One region of the Ornithinibacillus sp. 4-3 genome, then DNA from elsewhere that is predicted to be linked to it. Evidence: a T-box and tRNA genes for the amino acid it is inferred to sense, from the RefSeq annotation. Region 1 holds a T-box; the other holds one or more tRNA genes.
What was found. The T-box of region 1 lies ahead of pheS (phenylalanine--tRNA ligase subunit alpha). A T-box ahead of a tRNA ligase gene usually reads a tRNA of that ligase, here a tRNA-Phe.
Positions count from the first base shown of each region.

Region 1 (8,971 bases):
TATTTTTTCAGATAAGTATGGTGTCTCTTCAATGATGCGTAAAGCAATAGACGAATCATTAATCCATGTTTGTGCAAATTCAAATGGTGCTAATGCTAAAATAAATAAAATGAAGAAAAGGATAGCATATACTTCAACAAATCCAAGTATAGCTCCTCCTATTCTATTCACTAAACCAATAACTGGTAGTGATGCTACAAAATCTAACATGGAGGCAATAATTTGCAAGACAATCTTTGTTGCAAAAAAGATAGCTACAAAGGAAATCCCATTATAAAATCCTTCCTCCACTGGAATATTTTGCACAAATGCTGCCCATGTACTGTCCCCTGATAAATCTGGATATGGAACCCAGAGTGTTAAATAAGGAGCAAGACGATCGTAATACATTGTTGCAACAATGAACGCAACAATAAAACCAACTAAATGAAATACCTGTAGGACAAAACCACGCTTTAATCCCATTAGTATTCCAAAAATTAGTAATACATATATGATAAGACTTAACATATTTATTGTTCCTCTTTCTCATTTTCATTCATGGAGCGTTCTAATTCCATGTATTTTTCTTGTAATTTCAAATAATCATTCATCGTATTAACTGCAGTAAGTACCGCTAATCTAGCTGTATCTAATTTATTATTCATTTTTTGTAATTCACGCATTTTCTGATCAACAGATTCAGCGACTAATTCAACATGACTTTTAGCTTCATGACCAACTATTGTATACGATTTATGAAAAATCTCAACAGTTATTTTATTCTTGTCATTTGCAGTCATTGGGATTCCTCCTGCCTGATTCATAAAGTGTGACGACAATTAACGACACTCATTTTATTATTTTAACAGAATATGATTAATTAGGAAACAATCCAAGATATAAAAAGCATTTAACTTTTGAAAAAGCTCTGCTATAGTTGAGGAAGGGAAAGGATGGAAGATATTATGGCGTCTTATACAATAAGCTGTTCTATGGACGAGATTGAGAAAATGAAGAAAACTTATCAGCCGCATTTGGTTACACCACCGAATGGAGCTGTTTTTAGTGCAAAGCTTCCTGGCGCAGTTATCACCGCATATCATTCAGGAAAAGTACTTTTTCAAGGAAAAAATCCTAGTGCAGAATGGAAGAAATGGGAAGGCCAACCATTAAATAGCCAAAATTCTTCTAAGAAACCAGAGAGAGCACCTCATCATTATCTACCTTCAGTTTCATTATTTACAGCTGATCATATTGGTTCAGATGAATCAGGAACTGGAGATTATTTTGGGCCAATTACGGTTGCTAGTGCTTATGTTACTAAAGAACAAATTCCACTTTTAAAAGAAATCGGTATTGCTGACTCAAAAAAATTAACAGATGAAAAAATCAAACTGCTTTCTCAACAGCTAATGCAAATACAAATTCCTTACGCATTACTCGTTTTGCATAATGAAAAATATAATAAGCTACAAGCACAGGGCTGGTCACAAGGAAAAATGAAAACAATGCTTCATCATCATGCTATTCAAATCTTATTAAAAAAGATCGCAGGATCTAGCTATGATGGAATATTAATTGATCAATTCTGTGAACCACATGTCTATCAAAAGCACTTACGAAGTGAACATGCTACACTTCCTGCTAAAACATTTTTCAGAACAAAAGCAGAGGATTTCTCTTTAGCTGTAGCAGCAGCCTCTATTCTTGCTCGAGTTAGCTTTATTAATGAAATGGATAAGCTTTCTGAAAAGGTAGGCTTTCCATTGCTTAAAGGAGCTTCTAAGCAGGTTGATCAATTAGCAGCAAAAATCATTAAAAATAAAGGGATAACTACCTTACAGCAATGCGCAAAATTTCATTTCGCTAATACAGAAAAAGCAAAGAATTATTTAACATAAAAAAATCAGAAGCAAGGGTAATTAGCTCCCTTGCTTCTGATTTTTAATAACTACTTCTTCTTTATGAACGAACATAAGCAGAAAATGCTTCATTAACCTTCGCTATAATATCCTGATAAACTGCTTCAACTTCCTCATCTGTTAATGTGTGTTCAGGGTGCTGGAAGTGTAAGCTGTATGCAATGGACTTCTTATCTTCTGGTAAGTTTTCACCTGTGTATACATCAAAGATTTCCACTTGCTTCACAATAGAAGCTCCATTCTCTTCGATTACAGCTTTGATCGCCCCTGCTTCTACATCCTGATCCATTACAAATGCAATATCACGAGTTACAGATGGATATCTTGGAATCGCATCATAGCTTGGTTCAATCTCTACTTTTTCCAAAATGCTTTCTAAATTAATATCGAAAACATACGTATCCTTTAAGTCTAGGTTTTTTGCAAGCTGTGGATGTACTTGCCCAACAAATCCAACTACTTCTTCCCCAATATGCAATGTTGCACATCTACCTGGATGCATATCTTTCACCTGTGATTGCTTATACGTAACAGAAAGATCTAAATACTGGAATAGTCCATCAACAATTCCCTTTGCTACATAGAAATCAACTTTTTTATTATTCTGTTGCCATTTATGATCTATCCATGTACCAGTCAATACTCCAGCAGCGCGTAAATTTTCATCAGGTTGAGTTGTTAACGTTTCTTCTTGTGAAAGGAACACAGAACCTACTTCATATAACGCAACATTTGAATGCTTACGTGCATGATTATAAGACGTAGAGCCTAATAATTCAGGTAATAGACTTACACGTAAATATTTATGATCCTCACTCATTGGCATTAACAAGGAAACAGGATTTGTATCAAGCTCAGCTATTTCCGGGCTAATTAATTTATCCACAAAATCTGCTTTTGTTAATGAATAAGTAATGGTTTCCATCAAGCCTACACCTTGTAAATAGTTCTTTACCTTACGCTTTAACAGTTGACGATTTGTCAAACCACCTGGGCGTGAGGAACTTGTAGGTAAAGTATATGGTAAATTATCATAACCATGGATACGAGCAATTTCTTCTAACATATCTTCAAAAATAGAAATATCTCCACGACGTGTTGGGATACTTACCTGAAATTGCTCTGCGTCACGTTTATACGCAAATTGTAATTTCGTTAAGATTTTTTCAATTTCTTCTGAAGAAATATCTGTACCTAAACGTTTATTTACTTCTCCTTTTTCGATCTCAATCGACTTTTCAGAACGATCTAACTGATCAAAAACAGCAGGTTCAGCTAAAACTACGCCATTTGCATATTTCTGCAGAAGTTGACATGCACGAATTCCTGCACGATAAACGCGATCTGGGTCTACCCCTTTTTCAAGGCGTGTACTTGCCTCACTACGAATACCAGTCAGTTGTGCATTTTTACGTACTGTAGCAGGATCAAAATACGCCGCTTCCAGTAATATTGTTTTGGTTTGATCATTTACTTCTGTATTCGCTCCACCCATTACTCCAGCTAATGCAACAGGTACTTCTCCATCTGTAATAACTAAGTTATCTGTTGTTAATGTTCTTTCTTTATCATCTAAAGTAATAATTTTTTCATTCTCTGTAGCTAAACGAACCACAATCTTATCTGTTTGTAATAAATCAAAATCGAATGCATGAAGCGGCTGACCATATTCCATTAATACATAGTTTGTAATATCCACCACATTATTAATTGGACGAATACCAGCAGCCATTAAATAATTACGAAGCCATAATGGTGATTCCTTAATCTCTAAATCCTTGATTAGAAAACCAGCATAGTATGGTGCTAAATCTGGAACATCTACGCCAATGGATACACGATCCACCGCTTTTTCCTCAGCAGTTTCTAATGTTTCATCAGGAAACGTAATTGGTTTATTAATGATGGCAGAAACTTCATGTGCTACACCAAACATACTTAAACAATCCGAACGATTTGGTGTTAAATCAAATTCTAGAATTGCATCATCTAAGTTTAGTAAAGAAGTTACCTCTTGCCCTATTTCTGTATCCTCTGGGAAAACAAAAATTCCTTTCGCATACTCTGTTTGAATAAATTCTTCACTAATTCCAAGCTCTTGTAAAGAACAAATCATTCCATTTGATTCCACACCACGTAATTTCACTTTTTTAATTTTGAAATTACCTGGTAGTACTGCTCCTGGAGTTGCTACAGCTACCTTCTGTCCTGCCGCAATATTAGGTGCTCCACAAATAATTTGTAATTGCTCTTCACCAATATCTACCTGACAAAGATTTAATTTATCTGCATTTGGGTGTTTCTCACAAGACACTACATGCCCTACTACAACACCTTTACTTTTTTCTGCAACATATTTAATTCCGTCTACTTCGATACCAGATTTTGTAATTAATTCACTTAATTCTTCTGGTGTATGTGAACCAACATCAATATAATTTTTCAACCAATTTAATGATACTAACACGATCTTCCTACCTCCTTATGCCTTATGGTACTGTTTTAAAAATCTAATATCATTTGTATAGAATTGACGGATATCATCGATCCCGTATTTTAGCATTGCAATTCGGTCTGGTCCCATTCCAAAAGCAAACCCACTATATACCTTAGTATCATAGCCTGCCATCTCTAAAACCTTTGGATGTACCATGCCTGCTCCTAAAATTTCAATCCAACCTGTTCCTTTACATACAGAGCATCCTTTTCCATTACACACTTTACATGATATATCCATTTCAACAGATGGCTCTGTGAATGGGAAAAAGCTTGGTCGTAAACGAATATCACGATCTTGCCCAAACATATGCTTCGCAAATTCTGTCAAAATTCCTTTTAAATCACTCATACGTACATTCTTATCTACATACAATCCTTCAATCTGGTTAAATTGATGAGAATGTGTTGCATCATCATTATCACGACGATACACTTTTCCTGGACAAATCATACGAACAGGTTGCTGTCCTTTATATGCTTGCATTGTACGAGCCTGAACAGGTGATGTATGTGTTCTTAATAATAATTCATTCGTAATATAGAAAGTGTCTTGCATATCACGAGCTGGATGACCTTTTGGTAAATTTAACGCTTCAAAATTATAATAATCTGTTTCTACCTCTGGACCTTCTCTTACTTCAAACCCTAGACCAATGAATAAATCTTCAATGTCTTCAATAATGGAAGTTAAAATATGAGGTCCTCCAAACTTCACAGGATAGCTTGGTAAAGTAACATCGATCGCCTCTTTTTGTAATTGTTCTTCTAGAGCAGCTTCCTCAAGCACTGTTTGCTTACCTTGAATAGCTCCTGAGATTTCTTCTCGGACATTGTTTGCTAATTCACCAATAACTGGGCGTTCCTCAGCCGATAATTTCCCCATCCCTCTTAACACGGTAGTAATAGAACCTTTTCTTCCTAGAAAGGCAACCTGAATCTCTTGTAATTCTTTTAATGTTTCTACTTCAGCCACTTTAGCTAAAGCTTCTTTTTGAATCTCTACCAACTGTTCCTTCAACTAGAAAACCTCCTTTTAAAAATAAAAAAACCCCTATCCCCAAAAAAGGGACGAGGTTAACATTCGCGGTACCACCCTTGTTAGTACAATTTATGTACTCAACTTCGCATTGATAATGGATTAATAATCCAGAACACCTTTATTGAAAAACATATAAATAGTCTTTCAAATCCTGGTGTCAGCTCCAGAGTGAATCATAACGATAACACAATAGAAATGCTTTCAGTCATGGCATCTCCTCCCTAAACTTGTTAACATACCGTTACTTTGTTCCTTCATTGCTTTTATATATTTGATTTCGTCGTGTCCATTATAAGAAATATCAATAGGGATTGCAAGTTAATTCTTAATATAATACATCAAAATCGCTGCAGCAATGCTAACATTTAACGATTCTGCTTTCCCATAAATCGGAATTTTAACTCCTTGATCAGCTAAATTCATCACATTTGAATTGATTCCTGCACCTTCATTACCGACAATTAAAGCCGTTTTTTCAGGAACGGCTAATTCTGTATAATGAACTGCATTCTCTAAAGTTGCAGCCCAAATCGCAAAATCATTTTGCTTCAGCTTCGTAATTTCCTCCTGCAAGTCTGCTTCGATTACGGGGATATGAAATAATGATCCCTGTGTTGCACGAATGACTTTTTCATTATACATATCAACAGTACCTTTGCCTAAAATAATAGTAGCAAATCCAGCAGCATCTGCTGTACGAATGATTGTCCCTAAATTTCCCGGGTCTTGAATTTCATCCACTAGTAGAACCTGATTCCCAGTGTAAGTATGATATTTTTTCATGCTTATAACTGCCGCAATTCCTTGTGGAGTGGTAGTTTGAGCAATTGTTTTAAATACAGACTCTGTTACAATTTCCACTGGAAAATTCTCACACCAGCTTGGAAGCGGTATGTTTTCTTGAAGAATAATTTCATGAATTTGCCAATTGCTTTTCCATGCTTCTTCAACTAAGTGAAAACCTTCAATAAGAAAACTACTTGTCTTTATTCGTTCTTTTTTTGTTTTTAATTTATTCCATTGTTTTACTTTTTGATTTTGAATCGATGTAATCATCTTTTCCATCCTATTCCATATATTATTCATTCATCATACATATTTTTATATACTTCGGTCAAACTATTAGAAGATATAGCTTTATCAGCTTTTTAAAAATCTATTAATGATATTGGAGGAATAAAATTGGATTTAAATATTCGTAAAGCAATTCTTGCTAACTTGTCTACAAACGATCATGAGCAACTGGAAGCTACAATTAAGGAAGCAATTCAATCAGGTGAAGAAAAGACATTACCTGGTTTAGGCTACCTATTTGAATTAATTTGGGCTGAATCAGACACAGAGCAGAGAAAAACGATGGTTGATTCTTTAGAACAAGGAATTAAAGAACAATTAACAAGTTAATTGAAGCTTGATTAATTTACTGATGCACAGTATGATATAAGTGCGAGGAAAACCAATGTTATAGCCTTTTCTAGAGGATTCTTCAGCATTTTGAAGAAGGAGTAAACCAATGCTTGTTAAAGATTATCAATCCATTATGCAATATCAAGCAATGTCTATTTTAAATTCGAATGCAGATTCATTTTCCATGCATTCTCCTATTGTTGATCTCTCATTTCAACAAATGCTTCAAGATAAAATCAATATGGCGATATGGAAAAATCAAATAGGCGAGCATAATGAGACTCCGAACTCGCATGTTTCTTATACTCCTACACCCTTAGATTTACCAACTACTGCACCTATTCCAAGTAATCCAATTGTTATGGAGCAGTTAACTAAACAATCTCAAATAAGTTCTGGGGATGTACCAAATACCCCTTTTAATAGTATTATTCAGGAAGCCGCTACTAAATATAATATAGATGAAAAATTAATTCATTCTGTTATTAAAACAGAATCAAATTATAATCCAAATGTGAAAAGCCATGCTGGTGCTGCCGGATTAATGCAATTGATGCCAGCTACTGCAAAATATTTAGGTGTTACTAATCGATATGATAATGCACAAAATATCGATGGTGGTACAAAATATTTGCGTGAAATGCTGGATCGTTATGACAACAATATTGAGCTTGCATTAGCAGCTTATAATGCTGGTCCAGGCAATGTAAATAAATATAATGGCATTCCACCATTTAAAGAAACTCAAAACTATGTAAAAAAAGTATTGAACCAATATTATGCCTAAAAAGAACAGAGCGTATGAAATTTCATCGCTCTGTTCTTTGATATTTTAAGCTAATATAAGTCTTTTTACTGTATCATAATCTAAACGTTTAATGACTTCCACAAATAGTTTCACTGCGTTTTCAAAATCATCTCGATGCAAAATAGCAGCATGTGAGTGAATATAACGTGTTGCAATCGTAATGGAGACAGATGGTACACCATTTGCAGTAAGATGAATCGTTCCCGAATCTGTTCCACCACCTGGTATAGAGCTGTATTGATAAGGAATTTCCTTCTCATCCGCCACTTCGATAACTAAATCACGAAGTCCTTTATGAGAAATTGCAGATGCATCATACAAAATGATTTGCGGTCCTTCTCCAAGCTTGCTATCAGCCTCTTTATCTGATACACCTGGCGTATCCCCTGCTACACCAACATCAACAGCAAAGGCAATATCTGGCTTGATTGCATGTGCTGATGTACGAGCACCACGAAGTCCTACTTCTTCTTGAACAGTACCTACCCCATATACTGTATTTGGATGCTGTTCGTCTTGTAGTCGTTTCAATACCTCAATTGCAATCGCACAACCAATTCGGTTATCCCAAGCCTTAGCTAATAACATTTTTTCATTTTTTAGTGGTACAAATTCAAAATATGGCACAACTGAATCTCCTGGTCTTATCCCAAATTCTTCAGCTTCTTCCTTATTCATTGCACCCACATCAATAAACATATCTTTAATTTCCACTGTTTTATTACGTTCTTTAGCTGATAAAATATGTGGAGGCTTTGAACCAATTACACCTGTTACATTGCCTTTTCTCGTCATGATTGTTACACGTTGAGCAAGCATCACCTGACTCCACCAGCCACCAATTGTCTGGAAATAAATAAATCCATCCTTATCGATTCGAGTAACCATAAAACCAATTTCATCTAAATGCCCAGCAATCATTACTTTGGGACCATTCGCGTTACCAGTCTTTTCCGCAATTAAACTACCTAAATTATCTGTATAGACTTTATCTGCATATGGTGTAATATATTTTTCCATTACATCTCTTGCTTCTTTTTCATGTCCAGAAATTGCATTTGCATCAGTTAATGCTTTAAACATTTTTAATGTTTCATCCATACGAAATAATCCTCCTATAGTATATGTTTTCCTAATTATAACGCTATTTTATTGAATAAGAAAATTAATACCCTTGGTCCTGTCTTGCGAAATTAACTTCATTTTTTTCAACATATGCTTGCTGCACATCTTCTTCGGAAAAACCAAGCAATGCTCCAAGCTGTAAATAAGAAATCATAAGCTCATTATAGCTTGATTGATTTGGATTCTTTT
Region 1 is NZ_CP162599.1:2,231,319-2,240,289, forward strand. It holds gene AB4Y30_RS10965 (CvpA family protein) at 1-510, opposite strand, end outside; gene zapA (cell division protein ZapA) at 513-782, opposite strand; gene rnhC (ribonuclease HIII) at 936-1,883, shown strand; gene pheT (phenylalanine--tRNA ligase subunit beta) at 1,945-4,371, opposite strand; gene pheS (phenylalanine--tRNA ligase subunit alpha) at 4,387-5,421, opposite strand; T-box leader at 5,465-5,709, opposite strand; gene AB4Y30_RS10990 (TrmH family RNA methyltransferase) at 5,761-6,498, opposite strand; gene sspI (small acid-soluble spore protein SspI) at 6,625-6,846, shown strand; gene AB4Y30_RS11000 (lytic transglycosylase domain-containing protein) at 6,956-7,636, shown strand; gene AB4Y30_RS11005 (M42 family metallopeptidase) at 7,682-8,758, opposite strand; gene AB4Y30_RS11010 (dUTP diphosphatase) at 8,823-8,971, opposite strand, start outside.

Region 2 (8,971 bases), 200 kb from region 1:
CTGTCTACGATAAACGGATCCTAAAGTATCTTCATATGGAACTGGGTTACGAATTTCTTGCACTAAATGTGGTTTAACCCGGTAGCCATCATTTGCGATTGTTGAAACATATTGCGCTAGTTGTAATGTCGTAAATGTATCATACTGCCCAATCGCATAGTCCATTAATAAACCGGCTTTTCTTTCATTGCCAACATATCCTGTAGATTCAAATGGAAAATCAATTCCTGTTTTCACACCTAAACCAAATTGATGGAAGTAATTACGCATCTCTTGAAACGCCGCTGGGTCAAAGTCTACTGCTTTATCATAACTATAATTGTATTCTCCACCCATTCGTAATGCAATATAAAACATATAGACGTTTGAGGATCTTCTTAGTGCATCATAATCATTGACCCAACCTAAATTGTTATATGATCCTTTTGCTGGTGTTCCTCTAATTTTCATTTTCTGATCGTTAAAGCTTTGCCCAGGTACAATAACACCAGATTCATAGCCGGCTAAAATTGTCGCTCCCTTGACTGATGAGCCTGGACGATGTGCATCATAAATCGTTTTAAAAGCGGCATTTTCCACTTCCCCTGTTTCTCGATTATAATGTTGGCCAGACATTGCCAAAATTTCACCAGTTTTCGGATTCATTACAACAGCAAGCGCATCTTCCATATGTCTGTTCGCATATGGATGAGCTCGAATAATTTTGCTTAATTCGTCTCCAACAATCTCATCCACTTCTGCTTGGAAGTCCATATCGACTGTTAAGATTAAATCTTTTCCTCGTTCACCTGGAACGATGACAGTAGAATCAATCACTGTACCGGATTTACTTGTTGTATATTCAATTTGTTCCTTACGTCCTCTTAAAACATCTTCGTATTGCTCTTCTAAGCCACTTCTACCTACTCGATCATTACGGCTGTATCCTCTTGCTAAATAATATTGTTCTCTTTCTGCTAAGATTCCTTGTTCTTGGGATGTAATCGAACCAAGGAAGCTATTGAAAACATCTTCATATGGATATACTCGATCCCAATCCGTTGTCGCATTAATTCCTGGTAGATCACTTAAATGCTCAGCAATCATTGCATATTCTTCGGGAGTTACATCTTCATTTTTAACAATTTGTGGTGTTAATGCAGATGCCTTGTCTAACTCTCTTTTAATCGCAATAACCTCTAATTCTTCATCCGTAAAGCCTTCTATTTCTTCATCCGTTATTCGTTCTAATATTAAATTATATTGTTCCGCATTTTTTAAATCTGCTGCCTCTTCTTCAGATAATCTCTTAACAGCTTCTTCTTCATTTTTCAAATACCAATATTCTCTTTTATTACGTGGTGTAATAGCATCAATACGTTTTTCATCATCCATAGAAATAAACTCTGCTAATTTTTCAGCTACTTCTAATTTATCTTTAGCTTGAACACCTTTTTGTGGTGTATATGTGATGGAATACATTGGCTTATTATCAACAACTACATTATGATTCCGATCAAAAACCTTACCTCTTGGAACAGGAATTTTTGTTACATCCTGAATCGTTCGATCTATTTCTGTTTGATAGGATTCACCATTTAAAATCTGCACAATCCCTAATTGAATAATCAAAATAGAAAACATCAAAAACACTACAAAAAATAATAAGTTTAATCGAAAGGGAAGTTGTGCTCTTTTTTTCTTTTTCTTCATTTATCTATCTCCCCGTTTATGAAATAATCTCTAACTATTATAACATCTAGCCTATGATATGCTACTGTTTCCTATTATTTTCTTTCAAAATAAAAAGAACACATGGATAATTATCCATGTGTCCTATATATATGTTAAACAATTATTTTGCTGCTTCGTAATTTTTCGCTACTGCATCCCAATCTACTACATTCCAGATTGCTTTAGCGTAATCAGGACGTCTGTTTTGATAGTTTAGATAGTAAGCATGCTCCCAAACATCTAAACCGAATAATGGAGTTTTACCTTCCATAACTGGGTTGTCTTGGTTTGGAGTACTTGTAATTTCTAATTCACCATTATTTACTACAAGCCATGCCCAACCTGATCCAAAACGACCTGCTGCTGCCGCTTCAAAATCTTCTTTGAACTTGTCAAAGCTACCAAATTTTTCATTGATTTTATCAGCTAATTCACCTGATGGATTTCCTCCACCATTTGGAGATAATGTATTCCAAAATAAGCTATGGTTAGCATGTCCCCCACCATTATTACGCACTGCTGTTTGAACGCTTTCAGGTAAGCTATTTAGATTTGTAAGTAAGTCTTCTAAAGACTTATCTTGTAAATCTGCATGCCCCTCTAACGCATTGTTCAAATTAGTTACATACGTGTTGTGATGTTTTGTATGATGGATATTCATTGTTTCCTTATCGATTGTAGGTTCTAATGCATCGTATGCATAAGGTAATTCTGGTAATTCAAACTTTGCCATATTTAGAACATCTCCCTTTATTATTTTAATTTAATGAAAGTTCATTACTTTCTATAGTTAACATTACCAAAACTGGAAGGTTCATGCAAATTTTTAGCTTTAGGTAATGATTAACCTACCCTCTTGTTATAGTATGTACATTCCCAAAATCCATTCCCCTTAAACGTATAACATTTAATTAAAATCTTAATTTAAATCTATGAAATGGATCTATTAGATATTTTTAAGCAAAATAAAAACAAGCTACCCATAATATGCTTGTTTATCAAATGGTGGCTCGGGACGGAATCGAACCGCCGACACAAGGATTTTCAGTCCTTTGCTCTACCGACTGAGCTACCGAGCCATTATTATATGTAATTTTATATTTGCATCTAGCTCCAAAATTGGTTTCGAAGTTTATTCAATGGTGCTTCCTTTGCTCGTCGTGTTGCAAGCTATTTCGATGATGTCGCACTCCTCGCATGCCTGCATATAGAAGAGGTTTCGATGAAGTGTACGGCATGCTCTACCGATTGAGCTACCGAGCCATTTATTATATGTAGATTTATATCTCAATTAATCTAAAAATTCTATGTAAAAATAAAAAAATGGAGGAGGAAGAGGGATTCGAACCCCCGCGGGCTTTGACACCCCTTTCGGTTTTCAAGACCGACCCCTTCAACCAGACTTGGGTATTCCTCCGTATGCTAAATGGTGGACCCTGCAGGACTCGAACCTGCGACCAATCGGTTATGAGCCGATCGCTCTGACCAACTGAGCTAAGGGTCCCTTTACAAATAGGAAATCTTCCTTCCTATAAGTTTCGAATCCGCATCCCAGCTATTTACAAGCATGTAGCATCTATGCGAAAATTTAATTCAAAAAAATGGTAGCGGCGGAGGGGATCGAACCCCCGACCTTACGGGTATGAACCGTACGCTCTCGCCAGCTGAGCTACACCGCCAAAGGCTCCACAGGTAGGATTCGAACCTGCGACCAATCGGTTATGAGCCGATCGCTCTGACCAACTGAGCTAAGGGTCCCTTTACAAATAGGAAATCTTCCTTCCTATAAGTTTCGAATCCGCATCCCAGCTATTTACAAGCATGTAGCATCTATGCGAAAATTTAATTCAAAAAAATGGTAGCGGCGGAGGGGATCGAACCCCCGACCTTACGGGTATGAACCGTACGCTCTCGCCAGCTGAGCTACACCGCCAAAGGCTCCACAGGTAGGATTCGAACCTACGACCGATCGGTTAACAGCCGATAGCTCTACCACTGAGCTACTGTGGAATTATACTAATTTTTTTGTCGTTATTTAATAATTGCGACTTTTTTAATATAACATAGGGAATAATCTATGTCAATATTTTACTTCCTAATAACTTTCTTATTATGTAAGTTATGGTTATTGCGCAAGTTCGACAACAAATATAACTATATCATCACAGAATTGAAATGGCAATATGTTTTATTAGAATTAATTTTTAAAAGCACAAATAAATTATTTCTCTTCTCTAGAGTATCCCAAAACCTGATAACTAAACTATTTAGAAGAAGAAAAAAGGCGAGTTTCCCCACCTCTTTTTCATTCTAATACATGTTCAAAAGGACTCTTCTATTATTTTCTTAATACTTCTTCTGCAATATTAACAGCATGATCAGCAATTCTTTCTAAATCATTGACAATATCAACAAAAATCATACCTGCTGTTGCATCACTTATTCCTTCGTTCATACGAATGATGTGTTTTTTACGGAATTTTTGTTCCATTTGATTAATCAGATTTTCTCTTTGTAAAACGGTTAATGCTTCTTCTTTATCTATATGATTTAATGCATAAATCGACTGTCTTACATTCAATAATGCTAAGTCAAACATATTATTAATATCTTCTAAAGCCTCTTCTGGTAATTGAACTTTATTGGTCACTTGGTATTCAATCGTTTCGATGATATTTTCAAAATGATCTCCTATTCTTTCTATATCGCGAATGGTATCCATTAAACTTGTATGCTCTGCACTTTCTACCTCAGACATTGTTTTAGATGATATGTCAATTAAATATTTTGTAATTTCCTTATCTAAATGATTTAAAGCACCTTCTATTTTCATTGCTGTAGTTGCGTGATGAGGTTGTTTCGTTGTTAAAAATAAGTAAGTTTCATCAAGGCCTTTGCACGCAATATCCCCCATCCGAATCACTTCTGATTTAGCTTGTGATAAAGCTACTGTTGGCGAACGTTGAATAAAAATAGGATCTAAATGCTTCGCTTCATAATCTACAATAATTGCTTCACCTGGAATTAACTTAGTTACTATCCATGCGAGTACACCAATTAATGGTAATTGAATAAATGTATTAAACGTATTGAAACTACCATGAGCAAAGGCAATTGTCATTTGTGGATTTAGATTAAAACTAGCCTGTAAATATGCTACATATGTAGTAAAGAAATCTAAAAAGATAAGAAAAATCACTGTTCCTAGCAGATTAAAAATAACATGTGTCAAAGCCGCTCGTTTAGCAGCTACACTTGTCCCAATTGCAGCAAGCACTGCGGTCATTGTTGTTCCAATATTATCTCCGAATAATACTGGCAGCGCTGCATGAAGATCAATTGCTCCTTCTGAAAAAAGACCTTGTAATATCCCAATAGTTGCACTTGAACTTTGGACAATTAATGTGAAAAAAGTACCTATTACAACACCTAAAACAGGTGTAGAACTCATATTGATCGCTAGCTCTTGAAAGGATGCCAGATTGCTTAAAGGAGCCATTCCACTTGTCATTAAATTAATTCCAAAAAATAATGCTCCAAACCCAAAAATAGCTTGTCCAATCGAAGTAATTCGTTGATGTTTAAAGAAAAAGATTAAGAAACTACCGACAGCAATAATTGGTAAAGCAAAATCTCCAATATCTAATCCAATAATAAAGGCAGTAATCGTTGTTCCAATATTTGCTCCCATAATAACACCAATTGCCTGTCTCAATGTCATAAACCCTGCATTTACAAGCCCAACTGTTAATACAGTAGTACCAGAGCTACTCTGTATAAGCATTGTAACAAGCATTCCTGCTAGCACTCCAAGTAGTGGGTTACTTGTAAATCGATCTAGGATTTCTCTTAATCGTTCTCCTGCTGAATTTTGTAATCCTTCACCTAAATATTTTATACCTAGAAGAAAAATTCCTAATCCTCCGATAAATTCGAATAGGAGTTTCATAAAATCTATTTCCACAAATATCTCAACTCCAATCAAATAACAAATAGACTTCCTGTAGACTATTATTCAAAAGAAAAAGTCTTATGTAAAGGATATACGAAGGAATTAACATTTTCTTTACAACTTCTCTTTTTAGGAATTAATTTTTCTAACTAAAATTCTCGTTCCATCAACCTCTTCTACTCTAATTGGTGTATCTTTTTCAATCCATTCAGCATTTGAAATTCCACTGTATTCTTTACCATCTATTCGTATCGTGCCAATAGGACGTAAATCAGTTAAACTAACTCCTTCTTGCCCTACCAATGCCTTGTATTCCTCGTTCATGGAAGAATAGCCTGCTTCTGAGGTTAACCGATCTGATAATGTTAACTTCGACCAAAGCTTTCTTTTTCTTGTTTTAAATATTTTTAATAACAAGAAGGATGCCCCAGCTCCTAGTAATACACCGATAACTGCATATAATCCAGCAGTTAAGTTTGGTGCAGATAGTGCAACTGCTATAAGAACAGAAACAATCCCAATAGTACCTATTGTCCCATCATTTATGAATTTACCATCTATAATAATCAAAGCTAATCCAATCAAATAAATAATAATCATTAATGTCAATGATTCCGTTTCAGCATAAGTAGTGAAATAAAATGTCATTGTACCAATACCTAAAAGAGCAAATATAGCTCGCATATTAACAAGTATTTCACCAAATAAAAATAATGTTCCTAATCCTGTAATCAACATTGCCATTGGATCCTGTAGTAACCAATCCATTCTGATATCCCCCTTTATTTATTATTATATTTTAAGTATTTCTATTATAACATGTTTTAAAATTTACTATTATGCAAAAATCCCCGGAATAACTGATTTAAAACCTATTTTAAAAAAACAAAGGACGAGGCTGTCCAATAAGCCCCCAAAATAAAACAAGAGGAAGAAAAATAAATCATTTTTCTCTTCTTGTTTTTCATTTGTAAAAAATTCCTGAAAAGTAGCCTGCGAAGCTCAGCTATTTTCAGGATATTGTGGGCTATTGCCACGATCCCGAATTCTGTGTGGACTTTATCGATACCCCGTAAAGAAAATCTACGGAACGACCGATTGCCCTTGATGTGACCGAAAACACTTTCTACTTCCACTTTTCGTTGGGCGTAGATTGCTGCTTCCTCTTCACTTTCAAGGGCTGCTTTTGCCTTAGCTTTCATTTCTTCAAAGATTGTATTCCAAAAAATTTGTCTGTTCCCCTTTGCCTTCGTACACTGGGGCTTCAATGGACAATCCAAACAACTTTCACATTCATAAATTTTATAACTCTGCACATAACCAGACCTATTCTTCCGATTGAGATATTTTTTGAACACGACTCTTCGGTTATTTGGGCAGATATAATCATCCTCATGGGCACGATAGGTCCAATTTTTAAAGTTTTTAATGTCTTTTTTGTACGCTCTTTTTTGTTCTTTGAGATAGGTGCCATAGGGTATTAAAAATTCAAAACGAGGGGATTTCTCTTCACCAATCGCATATAAATAATTTGCTTCACTTCCATAACCTGCATCGGCAATGATCCGTTGAGGCATCGGAAGGTTAGAAGCTGCCAACTTCTCCAAGTGTGGAATAAAACACCGAGTATCATTTGGTCGTTGATGCACGGAGTAATCGACAATCAATTGATTTTCTGTGGCCATTTGTACATTATAGCCTGGCTTCAACTGTCCATTTCTCATATGATCTTCTTTCATCCGCATAAACGTGGCATCCGGATCTGTCTTGGAAAAGCTGTTTCGATCTCCTAAGATGGTTTGATAGGTCTGATACTTTTCCATACGTGGAAGAAAGTTCTCACGTATTTGTTTCATTGGTTTTTTTAAGGTGCTACGACGAGAGCGGAGCTGTTTTCGAAGCTGACTTTCTTCCGTATTTTCGATAGCTTCAGAAAGGGCATCTACTTTTTCTGCTAGTTGATTGGCAATCGCTTCTAAGTCTTCCGCAGTCGCTTCTTCTTTAGAATGGCTTATCTCTAGCTCTTCCTGTGCGGCAATCGTATCGATATGTGCCAACGTTTCCTGGATGCGTTGCTTTAACTGCGCCTCCCATCGCACGGTTGATTTTTTCCATACGAAAGAATACTTATTGGCATTGGCTTCTATCTTTGTGCCATCCAAGAAGTAGTTTTCCATCGTAATCCATTGATCTTCTATCAGTTGCAGAATCATCGTTTCAAATAGCTGATCCATCATGGCTTTCATTCGCTTCCCACGAAACGCATTGATGGTGCGAAAATCAGGGGTTTGCATACCTGCAAGCCACATAGTTGGTAGATTTTCTTTGGTCATTTTTTCGATGTCTCTACAGGAATATATTTTTTGGCTGTAAGCATATAAAATAACTTTCAGCATCATTTTGGGATGAAAGGCTGGTCTACCTCCACCGCTATAATAACGATAGAGCTGTTCCTTTGGGATACGCTCCACCATTTCATCTACCACTCGTGCTACATGATGTGTAGGGATATAATCTTGGATATCAAAAATCACCGTGCTTTGTCGGTTATCGTAAGGTTTAAATAAGGGAGTTGCTGGGTTAGAAGCTGTAACTTTTTCCTCGATTACCTCTAGAGGAAGTGTCGTTTGTGTGGTACAATTTGTATGAGATTTCATAAAAAATCGCCCTTTCTGAAATGTTGTGTGGTAACTCCATTTTACAAGAAAAGGCGATTTTTTTATATGTTTTTTAGGAAGAATAAAGAAAAAAAGGGCCGTCATAGAAAAGCAGTTTTCACTGACTTTTTGGACAGCCCCGTCCTCCATTTCACTAAAAAAGAAAAGGTCGTACAAAGAGAGCCAAAATAATTGAAATTGCTCCTACAACAATAGCTGTATTTCCTAGCCATACAGCATTACGATGTCGAGCAAAGAAGCCAACGATAATTCCTAGGGCTCCTAATATAATCGGTAAAAAGAAAAAAGATAAAACGGATAAAATTAACGCAATCCAACCTGAAAGATTTCTCATTTCAACGCGAAAATCTTCCATTTCATCTACATTTGATGCATCCCACTCTCTAGAAAATTCTTCATCATCTGAATTTCTTTCATCAAAAGATTTATGCTGGTCATTGTAGCGATGATTATTTGTGTTTCTCTCCTGATTTCTTCTTGGATGATTGAAGTAATCCGCCACTTAAATCCCTCCTTTATAAAAATCTAAAATGCAACATTAGTTTATGGATATTTGCCCAAACTTAATATGTTAGTTTATGGCAAGGAATTTTTTCACATTTCAAGGAATGTTTGCATAAGATTCTCT
Region 2 is NZ_CP162599.1:2,026,322-2,035,292, forward strand. It holds gene AB4Y30_RS09960 (peptidoglycan D,D-transpeptidase FtsI family protein) at 1-1,692, opposite strand, end outside; gene AB4Y30_RS09965 (superoxide dismutase) at 1,835-2,446, opposite strand; tRNA gene AB4Y30_RS09970 (tRNA-Phe) at 2,717-2,792, opposite strand; tRNA gene AB4Y30_RS09975 (tRNA-Ser) at 3,038-3,130, opposite strand; tRNA gene AB4Y30_RS09980 (tRNA-Ile) at 3,141-3,217, opposite strand; tRNA gene AB4Y30_RS09985 (tRNA-Met) at 3,316-3,392, opposite strand; tRNA gene AB4Y30_RS09990 (tRNA-Met) at 3,405-3,463, opposite strand; tRNA gene AB4Y30_RS09995 (tRNA-Met) at 3,570-3,646, opposite strand; tRNA gene AB4Y30_RS10000 (tRNA-Asn) at 3,652-3,723, opposite strand; gene AB4Y30_RS10005 (Na/Pi cotransporter family protein) at 4,052-5,677, opposite strand; gene AB4Y30_RS10010 (NfeD family protein) at 5,795-6,433, opposite strand; gene AB4Y30_RS10015 (IS1182 family transposase) at 6,538-8,322, opposite strand; gene AB4Y30_RS10020 (hypothetical protein) at 8,477-8,845, opposite strand.
Region 2: it has a tRNA-Phe gene. The T-box ahead of pheS (phenylalanine--tRNA ligase subunit alpha) is inferred to sense a tRNA for this amino acid. The anticodon was not compared.